3 regions of the Escherichia sp. HH091_1A genome follow, and region 1 is predicted to be linked to each of the others. Evidence: riboswitches for the same ligand, from Rfam matches in the RefSeq annotation. Region 1 holds a riboswitch; each other region holds the start of a gene.
What was found. A riboswitch is a leader RNA that binds a small molecule or an ion and turns the genes downstream of it on or off. The one in region 1 is predicted to bind thiamine pyrophosphate.
Positions count from the first base shown of each region.

Region 2: it holds a riboswitch for thiamine pyrophosphate, as region 1 does, so the genes downstream of both, thiB (thiamine ABC transporter substrate binding subunit) here and thiC (phosphomethylpyrimidine synthase ThiC) in region 1, are expected to answer to the same signal.
Region 3: it holds a riboswitch for thiamine pyrophosphate, as region 1 does, so the genes downstream of both, thiM (hydroxyethylthiazole kinase) here and thiC (phosphomethylpyrimidine synthase ThiC) in region 1, are expected to answer to the same signal.

Region 1 is NZ_AP025747.1:4,891,207-4,896,429, reverse strand. Features, by position in the region: gene nfi (deoxyribonuclease V) at 1-249, opposite strand, end outside; gene hemE (uroporphyrinogen decarboxylase) at 259-1,323, opposite strand; gene nudC (NAD(+) diphosphatase) at 1,363-2,136, opposite strand; gene rsd (sigma D regulator) at 2,231-2,707, shown strand; TPP riboswitch at 2,759-2,859, shown strand; gene thiC (phosphomethylpyrimidine synthase ThiC) at 2,940-4,835, shown strand; gene thiE (thiamine phosphate synthase) at 4,835-5,223, shown strand, end outside.
Region 2 is NZ_AP025747.1:80,535-85,757, reverse strand. Features, by position in the region: gene leuD (3-isopropylmalate dehydratase small subunit) at 1-426, shown strand, start outside; gene sgrT (glucose uptake inhibitor SgrT) at 534-665, opposite strand; gene sgrR (DNA-binding transcriptional regulator SgrR) at 754-2,409, shown strand; TPP riboswitch at 2,443-2,542, shown strand; gene thiB (thiamine ABC transporter substrate binding subunit) at 2,573-3,556, shown strand; gene thiP (thiamine/thiamine pyrophosphate ABC transporter permease ThiP) at 3,532-5,142, shown strand; gene thiQ (thiamine ABC transporter ATP-binding protein ThiQ) at 5,126-5,223, shown strand, end outside.
Region 3 is NZ_AP025747.1:2,670,979-2,676,201, forward strand. Features, by position in the region: gene QUF14_RS13620 (GntR family transcriptional regulator) at 1-421, opposite strand, end outside; gene QUF14_RS13625 (glycoside hydrolase family 25 protein) at 473-1,291, opposite strand; gene thiD (bifunctional hydroxymethylpyrimidine kinase/phosphomethylpyrimidine kinase) at 1,359-2,159, opposite strand; gene thiM (hydroxyethylthiazole kinase) at 2,156-2,944, opposite strand; TPP riboswitch at 2,979-3,075, opposite strand; gene rcnR (Ni(II)/Co(II)-binding transcriptional repressor RcnR) at 3,167-3,439, opposite strand; gene rcnA (nickel/cobalt efflux protein RcnA) at 3,560-4,381, shown strand; gene rcnB (Ni(II)/Co(II) efflux transporter accessory subunit RcnB) at 4,586-4,924, shown strand; gene QUF14_RS13655 (putative fimbrial-like adhesin protein) at 5,006-5,223, opposite strand, start outside.

The sequences.
Region 1 (5,223 bases):
ATATTCGCGGAAGGAGAGAAAACCTGGAATGTAAGGCATGGTAGTGGCGATGCGGGCCACTTTATACTCCACCAGCTCAAGCGAGGGGTATTTCAACAGCACCATCGCCGCTCGCGTCACTTCTCCGCCCTGCTCAAACCCGACATCGGCTCCGGCGATCAGATCCGGCGGATCTTTACCAAGTCGATCCTCACGGATCACAGAAGAAGCCAGTTCGATTTGTTGAGCGCGTAATGACGCGAGATCCATAATCACTCCTTAGCGGTGATATTGTTCAGACAAACGATGCACAGCCTCCACAAACACGCCAGCATGTTCTGGCGGCACATCCTGATGAATACCGTGACCAAGGTTAAAGACATGACCTTCGCCGTGACCGAAACCTGCAAGTATAGTCGCGACTTCTTCTTCAATGCGGGCAGGTGGCGCGTATAGCATCGACGGATCCATATTACCCTGCAGCGCGACTTTATTGCCCACGCGGCGGCGCGCATCGGCGATATCCGTTGTCCAGTCGAGGCCCAGCGCATCGCAACCCGTTTCCACCATAGCTTCCAGCCACTGTCCACCGCCTTTGGTAAACAGGGTGACCGGTACACGGCGACCGTCGTTTTCACGCAGTAAACCATCAACTATTTTATGCATGTAATAGAGCGAAAACTGTTGATAATCGCGCCCGGTGAGCACGCCGCCCCAGGTATCGAAGATCATCACGGCCTGAGCACCAGCTTTAATTTGCGCATTCAGATACAAAGTGACGCTTTTCGCCAGTTTATCGAGCAGAGCGTGCAGCGCCTGTGGATCGGCATACATCATCTTTTTGATCACGGTGAACGCTTTGCTGCTGCCACCTTCCACCATATAGGTCGCCAGCGTCCACGGGCTGCCGGAAAAACCAATCAGCGGCACTTCGCCTTTCAGTTCGCGGCGAATAGTACGCACCGCGTTCATCACATAACCCAGCTCATCTTCCGGGTCCGGAATTGGCAGTTTATCAACGTCAGCTTTGCAGGTGACTGGCGAGGTAAAACGCGGACCTTCTCCGGCTTCAAAATAGAGCCCTAACCCCATCGCGTCCGGCACGGTGAGGATATCGGAAAAGAGGATCGCCGCATCCAGCGGATAGCGACGCAGCGGTTGCAAAGTCACTTCGCACGCCAGCTCTGCATTTTTGCACAGCGACATAAAATCGCCCGCCTGGGCGCGCGTGACTTTATATTCCGGTAGATAGCGACCCGCCTGGCGCATCATCCATACTGGAGTGACATCAACGGGCTGGCGCAGCAGCGCCCGCAGATAACGATCGTTTTTGAGTTCGGTCATTTTGGCTGTTCCTTAGTGCGTCAGGCGGTCAGTGTATCATCACTCATACTCTGCCCGACACATCGCCACCGTATCTTCTATCAGACGGCGCGCCACGGTGCCGGGCGGCGGAAGTAACGGTAAATCATCGTAGCGATACCAGTTCGCCTCGAGCAGCTCTTTCGGATCAATCACGATGTCGCCGCTGTCATATTCCGCCATAAATGCGGTCATCAGCGACTGGGGAAACGGCCACGGCTGGGAAGTCACGTACCGCAAGTTTTTAACTTTAATTCCGCTCTCTTCCATCACTTCCCGCGCGACCGCCTGCTCGAGGGTTTCGCCCACTTCGACGAATCCGGCAAGTACCGTATGGACACCGTTACGATGGCGGGTATGCTGGGCGAGGAGGATCGAATCATCGCGACGGATGGCAACAATAATGCAGGGGGCGATTTGCGGGTAGTAACGCTCACGGCAATGGCTGCACAGCATCGCCCATTCGGTTTTGCTTGGATACATTTCATGCCCGCAGTAACCACAGTATTTATGCGATCGGTAAAACTCCGCCAGTTGCACGCCACGTCCGGCCAGTTGAAACAGCCCAACATCGAGATCAATGACCTGACGTACCGACCCCATATCGTGACGCCGCTGCTGTTGTACTAACCAAACAGGTTCCCCCTGCCATTCGCCGATTTGTAGTGCGCGCTGACCCACAAGATCGAAATTTGCCGCTTCGCCATATGGCAATTCTCCCTTCGGCAACCATAATTTTTGTTCATGGCTGACGACCCACCAGCCGTGATCTAATTTTTCAATTATACGATCCATAGCTCTTGCACTACCTTTGCATCACTGGCATGTTTAACATGGTTTTTACATTTCTCACTGAGCAGTTTTTGAATACAAACTTGCGGAGTCAATCATGCTTAACCAGCTCGATAACCTGACGGAGCGCGTCAGAGGAAGTAACAAACTGGTTGATCGCTGGCTACATGTACGTAAGCATCTGCTCGTGGCTTACTACAATCTGGTTGGCATTAAGCCTGGCAAAGAATCGTACATGAGGCTAAACGAAAAAGCCCTTGATGATTTTTGTCAGAGCCTGGTCGATTACTTGTCTGCCGGACATTTCAGTATTTATGAGCGCATTCTTCATAAACTGGAAGGCAATGGGCAACTCGCACGCGCCGCGAAGATTTGGCCACAACTCGAAGCCAATACCCAACAGATTATGGATTACTACGATTCCAGCCTGGAAACCGCTATCGATCATGATAATTACCTTGAGTTTCAACAGGTTTTATCTGACATCGGCGAGGCCCTGGAAGCGCGCTTTGTGCTGGAAGATAAGCTGATTCTGCTGGTGCTTGACGCCGCCCGCGTCAAACATCCTGCTTGAGTTCTGCGCTGTTAACGCGTAATTTACATTCAACGCCCCGTTTGCGGGGCTAATTTCTTGTCGGAGTGCCTTAACTGGCTGAGACCGTTTATTCGGGATCCGCGGAACCTGATCAGGCTAATACCTGCGAAGGGAACAAGAGTTAATCTGCTATCGCATCGCCTTTGCGGCGATCGTCTCTTGCTTCATCCGTCGTCTGACAAGCCACGTCCTTAACTTTTTGGAATGAGCTATGTCTGCAACAAAACTGACCCGCCGCGAACAACGCGCCCAGGCCCAACATTTTATCGACACCCTGGAAGGCACCGCCTTTCCGAACTCAAAACGCATTTACATCACTGGCACACAACCCGGCGTGCGCGTGCCGATGCGTGAGATCCAGCTTAGCCCGACGCTAATCGGCGGTAGCAAAGAACAGCCGCAGTACGAAGAAAACGAAGCGATTCCGGTCTACGACACCTCCGGTCCGTATGGCGATCCACAGATCGCCATTAACGTGCAGCAAGGACTGGCAAAACTGCGCCAGCCGTGGATCGATGCGCGCGGCGATACCGAAGAACTTACCGTGCGCAGTTCCGATTACACTAAAGCGCGACTAGCAGATGATGGCCTCGACGAGCTACGTTTTAGCGGCGTATTAACCCCAAAGCGCGCCAAAGCAGGACGCCGCGTCACCCAACTGCACTACGCCCGCCGGGGCATCATCACGCCCGAAATGGAATTCATCGCCATTCGCGAGAATATGGGTCGCGAGCGCATACGTAGCGAAGTTTTGCGCCACCAGCATCCGGGAATGAGCTTTGGCGCACGTCTGCCGGAAAATATCACTGCGGAATTTGTCCGTGATGAAGTTGCTGCCGGACGTGCGATTATCCCGGCCAACATTAATCATCCGGAATCGGAGCCAATGATTATTGGCCGTAACTTCCTGGTAAAAGTTAACGCCAATATCGGCAACTCGGCGGTCACCTCTTCCATCGAAGAAGAAGTGGAAAAGCTGGTATGGTCTACGCGCTGGGGGGCGGATACAGTGATGGATCTTTCCACCGGTCGCTATATTCACGAAACTCGCGAATGGATTTTGCGTAACAGCCCGGTACCGATTGGTACAGTGCCGATCTACCAGGCGCTGGAGAAGGTTAATGGGATCGCTGAAGATCTTACCTGGGAAGCGTTCCGCGACACGCTGCTGGAACAAGCCGAGCAAGGTGTGGATTACTTCACTATCCATGCGGGCGTACTGCTGCGCTATGTGCCGATGACCGCGAAACGCCTGACTGGTATCGTCTCTCGCGGCGGTTCGATTATGGCGAAATGGTGCCTCTCCCATCATCAGGAAAATTTCCTCTATCAACACTTCCGCGAAATTTGTGAAATCTGTGCCGCTTATGACGTTTCGTTGTCGCTGGGCGACGGCCTGCGCCCTGGTTCTATACAGGACGCCAACGATGAAGCGCAGTTTGCCGAGCTACATACGCTGGGCGAACTGACCAAAATCGCCTGGGAATATGACGTGCAGGTGATGATTGAAGGTCCAGGCCACGTGCCGATGCAGATGATCCGCCGCAATATGACCGAGGAGTTAGAGCACTGCCACGAAGCACCGTTCTATACCCTCGGGCCGCTAACTACTGATATTGCGCCGGGTTATGACCACTTCACATCGGGGATTGGCGCGGCGATGATTGGCTGGTTTGGCTGCGCGATGCTCTGTTACGTAACGCCAAAAGAGCATCTGGGTCTGCCTAATAAAGAAGATGTTAAGCAGGGGCTTATCACCTATAAGATTGCCGCCCACGCCGCCGACCTGGCGAAAGGGCATCCGGGCGCGCAAATTCGCGATAACGCCATGTCGAAAGCCCGCTTCGAATTTCGCTGGGAAGACCAGTTTAATCTGGCCCTCGACCCGTTTACCGCCCGCGCTTATCACGATGAAACCCTGCCACAAGAGTCCGGTAAAGTCGCCCATTTTTGCTCCATGTGTGGGCCGAAATTCTGCTCGATGAAAATCAGCCAGGAAGTGCGTGACTATGCCGCCGCGCAAACCATTGAAGTGGGAATGGCGGATATGTCGGAGAACTTCCGTGCCAGTGGTGGAGAAATCTACCTGCGTAAGGAGGAAGCGTGATGTATCAGCCTGATTTTCCTCACGTACCTTTTCGTTTAGGACTGTACCCGGTAGTGGACAGCGTACAGTGGATCGAACGTCTGTTGGATGCAGGCGTGCGTACTCTCCAGCTGCGCATCAAAGATCGGCGCGATGAAGAGGTGGAAGCCGATGTCGTAGCAGCAATTGCGCTGGGCCGCCGCTATAACGCACGGCTGTTTATCAACGATTACTGGCAGCTGGCGATTAAGCATCAGGCGTATGGCGTCCATTTGGGGCAGGAAGATTTGCAATCTACCGATCTCAATGCCATCCGCGCGGCAGGCCTGCGGCTGGGCGTTTCGACACATGATGATATGGAGATCGACGTCGCGTTGGCAGCACGTCCTTCTTATATCGCGCTAGGACA
Region 2 (5,223 bases), 640 kb from region 1:
TTCGTGCTGAACTTCCCGCAATATCAGGGCGCTTCCATTTTGCTGGCACGAGAAAACTTCGGCTGCGGTTCCTCGCGTGAGCATGCGCCGTGGGCATTGACCGATTACGGTTTTAAGGTGGTGATTGCGCCGAGTTTTGCTGACATCTTCTACGGCAATAGCTTTAACAACCAGCTGCTGCCGGTGAAATTAAGCGATGCAGAAGTGGATGAGCTGTTTGCGCTGGTGAAAGCCAATCCGGGGATTCATTTTGATGTAGACCTGGAAGCGCAAGAGGTGAAAGCGGGTGAGAAAACTTATCGCTTTGCCATTGATGCCTTCCGCCGCCACTGCATGATGAACGGTCTGGACAGCATCGGCCTGACCCTGCAGCACGACGACGCTATTGCGTCTTATGAAGAGAAGCAACCGGCATTTATGCGTTAGTTTGTAAACCGTCCGGCACTCAATCGCCAAAAAGAAAAAAGCCAGCAGATAATCACTGCTGGCGTGGCGATTAACACCAATACTCAGTCACACATGATGTCCGCAAATCAGTAGTCAGAATGACTCCCCTCCCACTGCATCAGCTCTTCAAGCATGGTTAATCGTTGTGGGACGCTTAACCAACGCAACCAGCACAACTTCGCTGTCGCGGTAAAATAGTGCTGATAAAACTGACGCATGGGGCACCTCCTTGCTTCATCGTTAGGAATTATTGACTTAATATAGGGAAAATAAAATTGCTGTCTTTTGCGCAGGAGTTCCCCTTTTATGCCATCCGCTCGTCTGCAACAACAGTTCATCCGCCTGTGGCAATGCTGCGAGGGTAAATCGCAGGACACAACGCTCAACGAACTAGCGGAGTTATTGAGCTGCTCCCGTCGTCATATGCGCACCCTGCTCAATACCATGCAGGATCGCGGCTGGCTGACGTGGGAAGCGGAGGTCGGGCGCGGTAAACGCTCACGTTTAACATTCCTCTATACCGGGCTGGCGCTTCAGCAACAGCGGGCGGAAGACTTACTGGAGCAGGATCGTATCGATCAGTTGGTGCAACTGGTTGGCGACAAAGCGGCTGTGCGGCAAATGCTGGTTTCTCATCTGGGGCGTACCTTCCGTCAGGGGCGGCACATCCTGCGCGTGCTCTACTATCGTCCGTTGCGCAATCTGCTGCCCGGCAGTGCATTGCGCCGTTCCGAAACCCATATCGCCCGGCAAATCTTCAGTTCGCTAACGCGCATAAATGAGGAAAATGGGGAACTGGAAGCAGACATCGCCCACCACTGGCAGCAAATATCACCGCTTCACTGGCGCTTCTTTTTGCGTCCAGGAGTCCATTTTCATCATGGTCGTGAACTGGAAATGGACGATGTGATCGCCTCTTTAAAACGAATCAATACGCTGCCGCTCTATTCGCATATTGCGGACATTGTGTCGCCGACGCCCTGGACGCTGGATATCCATCTCACGCAACCGGACCGCTGGTTACCGTTACTGCTGGGGCAAGTTCCGGCGATGATCCTGCCACGAGAATGGGAAACCCTCAGTAACTTTGCCAGCCATCCCATCGGCACCGGTCCGTATGCGGTGATCCGCAACAGCACCAATCAACTGAAAATTCAGGCATTCGATGACTTCTTCGGTTACCGGGCATTAATCGACGAAGTTAACGTCTGGGTTCTGCCGGAAATTGCCGACGAGCCAGCCGGAGGGCTGATGCTAAAAGGGCCGCAAGGCGAGGAAAAAGAGATTGAAAGTCGGCTGGAGGAAGGTTGCTACTATTTACTGTTCGACAGCCGCACCCACCGTGGGGCGAATCAGCAAGTCAGGGACTGGGTAAGTTATGTGCTTTCTCCAACTAATCTGGTCTATTTCGCCGAGGAACAATACCAGCAACTCTGGTTTCCGGCTTATGGACTGCTCCCCCGCTGGCATCATGCCCACCCGGCGCAGTGCGAAAAACCTGCCGGGCTGGAAAGCCTCACCCTGACCTTTTATCAGGATCATATTGAGCATCGGGTGATTGCCAGGATCATGCAGCAGATTCTGGCAAGTCATCAGGTCACACTTGAAATTAAAGAGATCAGCTATGATCAGTGGCACGAAGGAGAGATCGAGAGCGATATCTGGCTTAACAGCGCCAACTTTACGCTGCCGCTGGATTTTTCGCTGTTCGCACATTTGTGCGAAGTGCCGCTGCTACAATACTGTATTCCGATCGACTGGCAAGCCGACGCCGCCCGCTGGCGCAATGGCGAAATGAACCTGGCGAACTGGTGCCAGCAACTGGTCGCCAGTAAAGCAATGGTGCCACTTATCCACCACTGGCTGATCATTCAGGGGCAACGCAGTATGCGCGGTCTGCGTATGAACACCCTTGGCTGGTTCGATTTTAAATCCGCGTGGTTTGCGCCGCCGGATCCATGATTGCTGGTTGATAACAAAATCACTACACTAACGCCGTTCTCAACGGGGTGCCACGCTGCCGCGTGCGCTGAGAAAATACCCGTCGAACCTGATCCGGATAACGCCGGCGAAGGGATTTGAGGCTCCTTCTCAAGTCCTTTGCCACTCTTCTTTGAGGTGCAAAGTGTTAAATAAATATCTTCCCCTGCTGTTGCTCTGTACAGCACCAGCTTTCGCTAAACCCGTTCTGACTGTTTATACCTACGACTCCTTCGCCGCCGACTGGGGGCCAGGTCCGGTGGTGAAAAAAGCCTTTGAAGCCGACTGTAATTGCGAACTGAAACTGGTGGCGCTGGAAGATGGCGTTTCGCTTCTCAACCGTCTGCGGATGGAAGGCAAAAACAGTAAAGCCGATGTGGTGCTGGGGCTGGATAACAATCTGTTAGATGCCGCCAGCAAAACCGGGCTGTTTGCTAAAAGCGGTGTGGCAGCGGATGCCGTTAACGTTCCCGGCGGCTGGAATAATGACACTTTCGTCCCGTTTGATTACGGCTATTTCGCCTTCGTCTATGACAAGAACAAACTGAAAAATCCGCCGCAAAGCCTGAAAGAATTGGTTGAAAGCGATCAAAACTGGCGGGTGATTTATCAGGATCCGCGCACCAGCACGCCGGGGCTGGGTCTGCTGTTGTGGATGCAAAAAGTCTATGGCGATGACGCCCCACAAGCCTGGCAGAAACTGGCGAAGAAAACGGTCACGGTCACCAAAGGCTGGAGCGAAGCCTACGGCCTGTTTTTAAAAGGCGAAAGCGATCTGGTACTGAGTTACACCACTTCTCCGGCTTATCACATTCTCGAAGAGAAGAAAGATAACTACGCCGCCGCGAACTTCAGCGAAGGTCACTATTTGCAAGTGGAAGTCGCCGCCCGCACCGCTGCCAGTAAACAGCCGGAGCTGGCGCAAAAATTCCTCCAGTTTATGGTTTCTCCGGCTTTTCAGAATGCGATCCCAACCGGCAACTGGATGTATCCGGTGGCAAACGTCACGCTGCCTGCCGGTTTTGAAAAATTGACCAAACCGGCAACCACGCTGGAGTTCACGCCAGCCGAGGTGGCGGCACAACGTCAGGCATGGATTAGCGAATGGCAACGCGCCGTCAGCCGTTAATTCCCGGCTGGTTAATTCCAGGCGTAAGCGCCGCTACGCTTGTGGTGGCGGTTGCACTGGCGGCATTTCTCGCCCTGTGGTGGAACGCGCCGCAGGGTGACTGGATGGCAATCTGGCAGGACAGCTACCTGTGGCATGTGGTGCGCTTCTCCTTCTGGCAGGCGTTTCTCTCGGCGCTGCTCTCTGTCGTACCCGCGATATTCCTCGCCCGCGCGCTCTATCGCAGGCGCTTTCCGGGTCGGCTGGCGCTGTTGCGTCTGTGCGCAATGACCTTGATCCTCCCGGTGCTGGTTGCTGTTTTCGGCATTCTTAGCGTCTATGGTCGCCAGGGCTGGCTGGCATCACTCTGCCAATCGCTCGGTCTGGAGTGGACCTTTTCGCCCTACGGCCTGCAAGGTATTTTGCTGGCGCACGTATTTTTTAATCTGCCGATGGCGAGCCGCTTATTACTCCAGGCACTGGAAAACATTCCCGGCGAACAACGTCAGCTTGCCGCCCAGCTTGGGATGCGCGGCTGGCATTTTTTCCGCTTCGTCGAATGGCCGTGGTTACGGCGTCAAATCCCGCCGGTTGCCGCGCTTATCTTTATGCTCTGTTTCGCCAGCTTCGCCACCGTGCTATCGCTGGGCGGCGGTCCGCAGGCGACCACTATCGAGCTGGCAATCTATCAGGCGCTGAGTTACGACTACGATCCCGCCCGCGCGGCGATGCTGGCGCTGATCCAGATGGTGTGTTGCCTTGGGCTGGTGCTGTTGAGTCAGCGACTAAGTAAGGCCATTGCGCCCGGCACCACGCTGCTGCAAGGCTGGCGCGACCCGGACGATCGTCTGCATAGCCGCATTTGCGACACGGTGTTAATTGTGCTGGCGCTGTTGCTGTTGCTGCCACCGTTACTGGCGGTGATTGTCGATGGGGTAAATCGCCAGTTGCCGGAAGTGCTGGCGCAGCCGGTGCTGTGGCAGGCGCTGTGGACCTCGTTGCGTATTGCGCTGGCGGCAGGCGTATTATGCGTGGTGCTGACCATGATGCTGCTATGGAGCAGTCGCGAATTGCGGGCACGGCAAAAAATGCTGGCGGGTCAGGCGCTGGAGATGAGCGGAATGCTGATCCTCGCCATGCCGGGGATTGTGCTGGCAACGGGCTTCTTTTTACTGCTCAACAACACCATCGGCCTGCCACAATCTGCTTACGGCATCGTGATTTTCACCAATGCGTTAATGGCCATCCCTTATGCGCTGAAAGTGCTGGAAAACCCGATGCGCGATATCACTGCCCGCTATAGCATGCTTTGTCAGTCGCTGGGCATTGAAGGCTGGTCGCGCTTAAAAGTGGTGGAGCTGCGCGCCCTGAAACGTCCGCTGGCGCAGGCGCTGGCCTTTGCGTGTGTGCTGTCGATTGGTGATTTTGGCGTGGTGGCGTTGTTCGGTAACGATGATTTCCGCACCCTGCCGTTTTATCTCTACCAGCAAATTGGCTCCTATCGCAGCCAGGACGGCGCGGTGACCGCGTTAATTCTGCTGCTACTCTGTTTTCTGCTGTTTACTGTGATTGAAAAACTACCGGGGCGAAATGTTAAAACTGACTGATATCACCTGGCTTTATCACCATTTGCCGATGCGTTTTAGCTTAACGGTGGAACGCGGCGAGCAGGTGGCGATCCTCGGGCC
Region 3 (5,223 bases), 2.2 Mb from region 1:
AGACATCACTACCCGCTTCGACCGCCAGTTGCTGCGCGACTTCTTCGGGACATTTCACGACACGCTTGTTAACCCATAGCGTATCGGGCTTTTTCCCGCGCAACACCACCTGCTGAGAAAATCCTCGCGCTTCTTTTAACGAGTATTCAAAGATGTTATTAATCTGCGTGCCGTAGCCGCGCGAACGTGTCACCACGCCCTCTTCTTCCAGCGCCTGCATCGCCTTGCGCACCGTAATACGCGAAACGCCGGTTAACTGACTTAAATCGCGCTCGCCGGGTAAAATATTGCCATGTTCCAGCACCCCGCTGCGCACGGCATTTTTCACCGTTTCGGCAAACTTAATATAAAGCGGCGTGTTATCCGCCGCTAAAATACGTTCGTTCAGTTGGGCAATCAGCTGGGTATGCGCTTGTTCCATTTGTCTTTTTCCAGGCGATGAGTCTGGAGGGAGTATATCACTGCTTCTTATTTAAGGCGTTTCTTTAATCCCATCAACGAATCCCTGCAGCTCCTCCACCGTGCCATTAAACACATTAAAATCCACCGAGCCATTAATGCCATCCACCTGGCCACGGTCGGAATGTTGCCAGAAACGCCATGCCATGCCGTCATTGTCCGGACGACGTTGATAGTAGTGCGCAACCCACCACGGATACTCATTGAAATACCCCGCCAAATTCGTGTGATAAAACGTCGCGCCTGCATAAATAATCGGCTTTTTTCCTGTGCTTTTTTCGACCATTTTTAGCCACTGACTTACCCGCTTGCGTAATTCCTTCGCCGATAATTTTCCGCGCTCTTCTACGTCCAGCACAGCTGGGAGATCACCGTGGGCAAAATCCACCGTTTGCAGAAATAATCGCGCCTGAACTGAAGCGGATACCGACGGGGAAAAATAATGATACGCCCCACGCAACAGGCCATTTTGACGACTGTGACGCCAGTTACGCGAAAAATACGGGTCCACCAGCTTTTCGCCTTCCGTCGCCTTGATAAAGGCAAATTGCAAGCGAATACCGTTATCGCGCATTTTTGCCACCCGCTGCCAGTCGATCCGTGCCTGCCAGCGCGAAACATCTATTCCGTGAATGGTGTAACTGGCAGGAATACGAATAGAAAAAGATTTGACCGGGCGGTAACCATAAAAGTGAATATAGTCTTTGATCTGAACTGCTGTGGAATAGAAAAAATTAACCGTCTGGCTGGGATAAATCGCCACGATGGAAATTAGCCCAAGGGCACAACGTAAGGCGGTAAATCTTTTACGACTGGCAATCCATAGCTGCATTGGCTTCATCCCTGCATTTTCAGCACAAGCAGGCTGAAAAAAATCCAAAGCAGCTATATTACGGTGTTTACCACCAGGCGTGGAAGTGGTGAACCGGACCAATTCCGTGCCCCACTTCCAGCGTGTCGGCCTGCGCTAACGCAGCAGAAAGCCAGCTTTTTGCCTCCTGGACGGTGTCAGCCCAGTTTGTATGGCGCGGGCGTAGTGCAGCCAACGCCGCAGAGAGCGTACAACCAGTACCGTGGGTGTTTTGGGTCATAATGCGCGGTGCAGTAAACCGTTGTTCCCCCTCTCGGGTAAACAGCCAGTCCGGGCTTTGCTCATCATCCAGATGACCGCCTTTCATCAGCACTGCGCCACAGCCCATCGCTAACAGCGCTCGTCCTTGTTCCAGCATTTCCTGTTCGTTGCGCGCGTGTGGCGCGTCGAGCAAGGCGGCTGCTTCGGGCAAGTTTGGCGTTATTAATGAAACCTGTGGCAATAATCGACTGCGTAGCGTGGCAACTGCCGAAGGTGAAAGCAGCGGGTCGCCGCTTTTTGCCAGCATAACGGTGTCGAGTACCACGTTTTGGATCTGATAACGTTGCAACCGTTCTGCCACCGCTTCAACAATATCGGTTTCCGCCAACATACCGATTTTAGTGGTGTCGATTCGCACATCACTGAACACCGAATCGAGCTGGGCGGCGACAAAATCAGGCTCAATGCGATACACCGACTGTACGCCACGGGTATTTTGCGCCACCAGTGCAGTAATCACTGAGCAACCATAAGCGCCAAGTGCCGAGAAGGTTTTAAGATCGGCCTGAATCCCCGCACCACCACTCGGATCAGTACCGGCAATCGTCAGAGCGTTAATTCGTTTCACGCCTGCACCTCCTGCGTCAATTGCCAGAGCGCATCAAGAAAATGGGGAACAAAACTGCCTGGCCCCTCGCTACTGGCGACTGCGCGTTCTCCGGCTTGTTTCATCCAGTGACAGGCAGATGCGATATTTTCCAGCATATCGCCTGGTAATGCACAACAGGCAGCGACAACTGCCGATAATGCACAGCCAGTTCCTACCACTTTGGTCATTAACGGATTGCCGCCGTGAATGCCAACGGTGCGACGACCATCGGTAATATAATCCACCTCGCCAGTGACCACGACGATTGCGCCAGTTTCCCGTGCCAGTGTTTGTGCAGCAGGTATCGCGTTAGCCGCGGCGTCAGTGGTGTCCACTCCCCGTCCACCATTAGCAACGCCAGCTAATGCCATGATTTCCGAAGCATTACCACGTATCGCTGCCGGTTTAAAAGATAAAAGTTCATGACAAAAACGGCGACGATAATCGAGTGCGCCAACCGCGACCGGATCAAGCGTCCAGGGGGTTTGAGAGTGTGTTGCCTGTTCAACGGCAGCACGCATTGCCTGTGCGCGTGGCTGCGTCAGCGTGCCGACGTTAATTAGCAAGGCACTGGCGATAGCCGCAAATTGACTGGCCTCTTCTGCTTCGATAACCATCGCTGGCGATGCACCGAGCACCAGTAAAGTATTGGCAGTAAAGGTTTGCACCACATCATTGGTCATGCAATGCACAAGAGGAGAGTGTTGGTAAAAGAGGTTTAACGCGTGCGCTGATTGCGCGGAACTCAGCAGGTCGACTTGCATAGTTTGCTCCTGCCATAACGTGAAGAAGCAATAACCTGGTGGTCTGTGACTTCCCTACGCTGGCATTATCCAGATCAGGTGATACGGGTATTTCTCAGCCTTCACGCAGAAGGGCACCCCGAGTCGTTTGGTTGCGATGATGAATCGCAGAGATGGATGGTAATGTCCCGCGCACACGTTGTAAACGAGGAAAAACGGCGGGATTACAATAACGTTGTGAAATTATTTGATATATGAATCCAGCACCTTCAGAACGACATCCAGATCTTCTTCACGTTTTAGCTCATCCCCCTGGTGAACGATGTGTTCCGTCAGATGACCTTTAATCACTTCGCGCATCAGGCCGTTTACCGCGCCACGGATAGCAGCAATCTGTTGTAGAACAGCTGCGCATTCGTGCGGCTCGTCGAGCATTTTCTTGAGAGCCACGACCTGACCCTGAATCTTACTGGCACGCGCTTTCAGTTTCTGTTTATCACGGATTGTATGAGACATGGCAACACCTGGTTAACAAGAACATGAAAAATCATAGCACTATTATTCTACTGAGGGGTAGTATCAGGTACTAGGGGGGAGTAGAATCGGATTGCCGAATTAATACTAAGAATTATTATCATGACCGAATTTACCACTCTTCTTCAGCAAGGAAATGCCTGGTTCTTCATCCCCAGCGCCATCTTACTTGGTGCGCTTCATGGCCTGGAACCAGGGCACTCAAAAACGATGATGGCGGCGTTTATCATCGCCATCAAAGGCACCATTAAACAGGCGGTGATGCTCGGACTGGCAGCAACCATTTCGCATACCGCGGTGGTCTGGTTGATTGCCTTTGGCGGGATGGTGATCAGCAAACGTTTTACTGCACAATCGGCGGAACCGTGGCTCCAGTTGATTTCCGCGGTGATCATTATTGGCACCGCGTTCTGGATGTTCTGGCGTACCTGGCGCGGCGAACGCAACTGGCTGGAGAATATGCACGGGCATGATCATGAGTATCATCACGATCACGAAGATCACCACGACCATGGACATCATCACCATCACGAACATGGGGAGTATCAGGATGCTCATGCACGAGCCCATGCCAATGACATTAAACGACGCTTCGATGGTAGAGAGGTCACCAACTGGCAAATTTTGTTATTTGGCTTAACCGGTGGCCTTATCCCCTGCCCGGCAGCAATTACCGTGCTGTTGATTTGCATTCAGTTGAAAGCCCTGACACTGGGCGCAACACTGGTCGTCAGTTTCAGCATTGGCCTGGCGTTAACGCTAGTCACCGTAGGCGTTGGCGCAGCAATCAGCGTTCAGCAGGTCGCAAAACGCTGGAGCGGATTTAACACTCTCGCTAAACGTGCCCCTTATTTTTCCAGTCTGTTGATTGGCTTAGTTGGGGTGTATATGGGCGTGCATGGCTTTATGGGCATTATGCGATAGGCTGCATGTTATCTTCAGCCCAGGATGATTCTTAAATCAGCTATTTCCGCTGGCTCTCTGCTCGCTAAGGATGCTTTTAGGGCATCCTTTCATTTACACTTTTTACGAAATCATGGGATCACTAACAAAATATCGCTTGTCAGTTATATTGTATGGCAGGAAAGATATCCGACTGATATTACAGATCCCCAAAGTGGAGAGTTTATGACCATTAAAAATAAGATGTTGCTGGGTGTGCTTTTGCTGGTTACCAGTGCCGCCTGGGCCGCACCAGCCACCGCGGGTTCGACCAATACCTCGGGAATTTCTAAGTATGAGTTAAGCAGTTTCATTGCTGACTTTAAGCATTTCAAACCAGGCGATACCGTCCCAGAGATGTACCGCACCGATGAGTACAACATTAAGCAGTGGCAGTTACGTAACCTGCCCGCGCCTGATGCCGGGACGCACTGGACCTATATGGGTGGCGCGTACGTGTTGATCAGCGACACCGACGGTAAAATCATTAAAGCCTACGATGGTGAGATTTTTTATCATCGCTAAAAAAAGCCCCCTCATCATGAGGGGGAAATGCAGACACCTTGTTATTTTTTATTATTAGCCACTTGCTCGTCTTGCTTGTTATTAGTCGTATTTCACGTTGATTAATGCGGTTGCCTCCAGTGCGCCAGATTTAATTTTATTTGTATCGTAGACGTAGTAACTGGCAGTTATCGGAATTGAAACCGTTGTATCTGTAAGTTTTGACTTTGCCGCAATTTCTTTTAAATTTGTGTATTCTTTACTGCTGTTAGTGATATTTAAAAGTGTGACTGGAGAACCATTACTTTCAAGAATAAATC